2 regions of the Alteromonas lipotrueae genome follow, and region 2 is predicted to be linked to the other one. Evidence: predicted binding sites of a transcription regulator. Region 2 holds the regulator's gene; the other holds the start of a gene.
What was found. The regulator LexA, encoded in region 2, represses DNA repair genes until DNA is damaged. The targets are predictions, from matches to a motif close to TACTGTATNNNNATACAGTA.

Region 1 (2,207 bases), on a different contig from region 2:
AGCTCTGCGCGAATTTGTTTTTCAATCTCATCGGCAATAGCTGGGTTTTCTTTTAAGAACTTCATTACGTTCGCTTTACCCTGACCGATACGATCACCTTTGTAGCTGTACCAAGCACCGGCCTTATCAACCAATTTCTGCTTAACACCTAAGTCGATAAGCTCAGCTTCTTTACTAATACCTTCGCCGTAGCGAATCATGAATTCAGCTTGCTTAAATGGCGGTGCTACTTTATTTTTCACTACTTTAACGCGAGTTTCGTTACCTACTACCTCATCGCCTTCTTTGACCGCACCGATACGGCGGATATCTAAACGTACTGAAGAGTAGAACTTAAGTGCGTTACCACCGGTTGTTGTTTCTGGGCTTCCGAACATTACACCAATTTTCATACGAATTTGGTTAATGAAGATACACAAGGTATTTGAACGCTTGATGTTACCGGTAAGTTTACGCAATGCTTGCGACATTAATCGCGCTTGCAAACCAACGTGTGAGTCACCCATGTCGCCTTCAATTTCCGCTTTTGGCGTAAGGGCAGCAACCGAGTCAACAATAACGACATCAACACCGCCAGAACGAACCAGCATGTCACAAATTTCAAGCGCTTGTTCACCCGTATCAGGCTGAGAAACTAAAAGCTCATCGATGTTTACACCTAGCTTCGACGCGTAAATTGGATCAAGTGCGTGCTCAGCATCTACGAAGGCACAAGTTTTACCATTCTTTTGAGCCTCTGCAATTACCTGCAAGGTAAGTGTAGTTTTACCCGAGGCTTCAGGTCCGTAAATTTCTACCACACGACCACATGGCAAACCGCCTATGCCCAAAGCGATATCAATGGTGAGTGAACCAGTAGAGATAGCCTCAATGTCCATCGCTTGGTTGTCGCCTAAACGCATAATAGCGCCTTTACCGAACTGCTTTTCAATTTGCCCAAGTGCGGCACTTAAAGCTTTAGATCTATTACTGTCCACGTCAATATCCTCTAGGATTAGCGGTTAAATTCTTTAGTTGGTGATGTCTTTGTTGAAGCTGCCTTTGCTATTTATACTAACTATCTTTACTAACAGTATTACTCATCCATACAGCTAGCATTCATTGCATCAACATTTGCTTACCGACACCTTACCAAGTGTTGCGTGCATTCTATACTGTACAAGCATACAGTTTCAACCTGAGTTTTCATTTTATTTTGCTTGTTGGGTTCTTATTAGTAGCATCTTAGATGATCGTCTGTTCAATCAGCCAACATCGCCAATAGGTGGGTAATCGCAAATTCTATTGCATGCAGACGAACAGTCTCGCGGTCTCCAGCAAAAACCTGCTTAATCGTTTCTGATTTAGCACCACAGATAAACCCAAACCAAACAGTACCCACAGGCTTTTCTTCGCTGCCGCCACCTGGGCCTGCAATACCGCTTACGGTTACCACGACATTCGCGTCGCTCTTGTGCTTAACGCCCGCCGCCATCTCTTCAACGGTCTGCATCGACACCGCACCATGCGCATTTAGAGTTTCTGGCTTTACAGCTAATTCAAGTATTTTTGCGTCGTTTGAATACGTCACCCAACTTTGATTAAACCAATCCGAACTGCCAGCGATACTGGTAAAAGCGAACGCAACGCCGCCTCCGGTGCAAGATTCTGCGCTTGAAACTGTCCAGCCTTTACGGCGAAGCGCATTACCCAGCGCCGTCACCATCTCTGTTATATTGTCAGATACCATGAATGTCCTTTATCGCTATCGGCGCTATTATCAACTTCGGCCGTTGAAGCATTAATTTGAAGCATTAGGCTGTGCCGATGTACTCATTGATGAGAGCCATCAATCTACTAAAGAGTTCAGGAAATGGTTGAAAATTCCATACTCGTATCAATAATACACAGCAAATACGAAAAGCGATTATTTTAGCACCCCTGCTCTTTTAATCACTCTTCTGTTAATAATTCTTCTGTTAATATAACAAATTGAGTTATCCCAAGTAGCAGCAATAAAAAAGCACGAGGCATTTTTTGGAATCACACACTCCTATGATGCGCCAGTATTTAACGATAAAGGCGCAGCACCCTAACATTCTTATGTTTTACCGTATGGGCGACTTTTACGAGTTGTTTTTCGATGATGCCAAGAAAGCCGCAGAACTACTTGATATATCATTAACCGCACGGGGCAAGTCCGGTGGCGATCCTATTCCTATGGCTGG
Region 2 (2,207 bases):
GTGTCGCCGCTTGTGTCGTTACTCGTTTCACTCAACACCTCCGTTATAACAGAAGCATTAACGCATTAGATGCGCTGCGCTTCTGGCAACTGATACTCGAAATCCAACTTTTAACTTAACTGCCTAGCTTTAGTTGTAAAACAAAGTTACAGCTATTGTTATTATTTTGTTAAATACAGTATAAGAATTGCTCAATAAAACGCACAAGTCTAGTCTTTTCTAAGAAAAAACAATTGCAGCGTTTAATTTTTAATCAACGCGGTATGACAGAGAAGTGAATGACGTCACAGCGCATGGACGTTACACGGGTATTTAGCGAGCCCGTTTGAAACGCTCATTTTGAACGAGATGGGCGAATAGAAGTTGGCAATAAGTTTCTTATAATCAAAAGGTAGTTACGCACTTATGATTGTTTTTCAAACAAAACAGATGACTAAAATAGCGCTAGTTAGCACTAAAAAAGGTGACATAAATAGGAGAAAATATGCGGGAGCGGTATCTGGTGGCTTTTGAGGGATTTCTTAGACTTAAATACGATTATTGTGTAAGCAAGGTATGGTAAACATACAAAAAAGCGGCCTATAAGCCGCTTTCTTTACTAAATAGCTAAAAGGTTACATCCAATCAGCATTTCGAATAACACCAACGGCAATCCCTTCAATGGAAAAAGGCTCTGACGCTAAGTCGACTTTAATCGGTGAAAACTCGTCATTTTCGGCATGAAGCAATACTTCGCGGCCACGCTTTTCAAGGCGTTTAACAGTAACGTCCTCATCGACACGTGCTACTACCACCTGCCCATTATGGACATCCGTCGTGCGGTGCACGGCTAACAAGTCACCATCAAGTATACCAATGTCTTTCATACTCATACCGCTTACACGAAGTAAGAAGTCGGCGTGAGGCTGAAACAGGGCAGGGTCGACCTTATAATGAGACTCTATATGCTCTTGCGCTAGAATAGGCTCGCCCGCAGCCACTCGGCCAATAAGAGGAAGGCCTTCTTCTTCAGGGGCTTCATCTTCAAGAGGAATATTAAGTTTAATACCACGAGAAGTGCCTGGAAGGATTTCGATGACGCCTTTACGGGCCAACGCTTTTAAATGTTCTTCAGCGGCATTCGCAGAACGAAAACCTAAATGACGGGCAATTTCTGCACGGGTAGGCGGCATGCCAGTTTCGAGCATCGTTGTTTTTATAAGCTCGAGAACTTCTGTTTGTCTTGCTGTGAGTGGGCGCATAAAAGACCTGTCTGTCTATACAGTTCCTGTAAGTATATACACCTAAAAGGAAATGACAAGCACTAAGCGTTGCAAAGCATGTTTTTTACTCAGGCCAAATCACAACAAAAAAGCGACCATTAAAGGCCGCTTTATCTATCACTACTATTCAGCGTGACTAAAATTTATATTGCAAACTCACGCGAGCATTAAGCGGCTCGCCGGTGGCAATATTGTTGTCGTTATGTGCTGATGGGAAATAGTCTTCGTCGAATACGTTTTCCACATTTAGCTGAATTTTAATGTCTTCGCTGTAATCGTAATACACTGCAGCGTCTACGCGAACAAAATCAGGTAGTTCGACGGTATTGTTTAAAGACGCGTACTGCTCAGATTGATAAATCACGCCTAATGCAACACGCCATTTATCGTTTACTTCATATTGGTTCCATAACGTCAGCATGTGTTCTGGTAGCTGTGCTAAATCACGGTTCGCCAATGCGCCATCTACAATGCGGCCCATTTCTTCGCCATCAAGGTTGCTATACCCAGCATTTATTACCCAACGCTCTGAAAGCTTGCCCACCACCTGCACTTCAAAACCTTTGGTTTCGGTGCCGGTTAAAATAGACGCTTCTGGATTGTTAGGATCTTGCGCTGTGCCATTTTCACGTTCAACTTCAAATGCCGCTGCTGTTACGCTAAGTGAGTCAGAGAAATTCCACTTTACGCCAATTTCTTTATTTTCAAATTCTTCAGCTTCCAGCGCTTGGCTTGTAAGCGACAGAGAAAGGAATTGGTCACCTGAACGAGGTAAAAACGATTTGCTGTAACTGGCATAAATCGAAACAGATTCCGCTGGCTTGTAAATTAGGCCAACACGGGGTGACACTTGTGAATCAGAACTAGATAGGAAACCGCTGTTACCATCGTCAGCACCGTTAGCCACTTCAATAGTGTCTACCACATCGATATCAAAATTATCGT

Region 1: recA (recombinase RecA) is a predicted target of LexA. The motif match lies at 1,153-1,172, and genes of this name have one in related genera.

Annotation. Positions count from the first base shown of each region.
Region 1 is NZ_JAESDJ010000001.1:394,086-396,292, reverse strand. Features, by position in the region: gene recA (recombinase RecA) at 1-977, opposite strand, end outside; gene KYS23_RS01595 (CinA family protein) at 1,241-1,729, opposite strand; gene mutS (DNA mismatch repair protein MutS) at 2,035-2,207, shown strand, end outside.
Region 2 is NZ_JAESDJ010000009.1:75,756-77,962, reverse strand. Features, by position in the region: gene coxB (cytochrome c oxidase subunit II) at 1-31, opposite strand, end outside; gene lexA (transcriptional repressor LexA) at 615-1,241, opposite strand; gene KYS23_RS13470 (TonB-dependent receptor) at 1,399-2,207, opposite strand, start outside.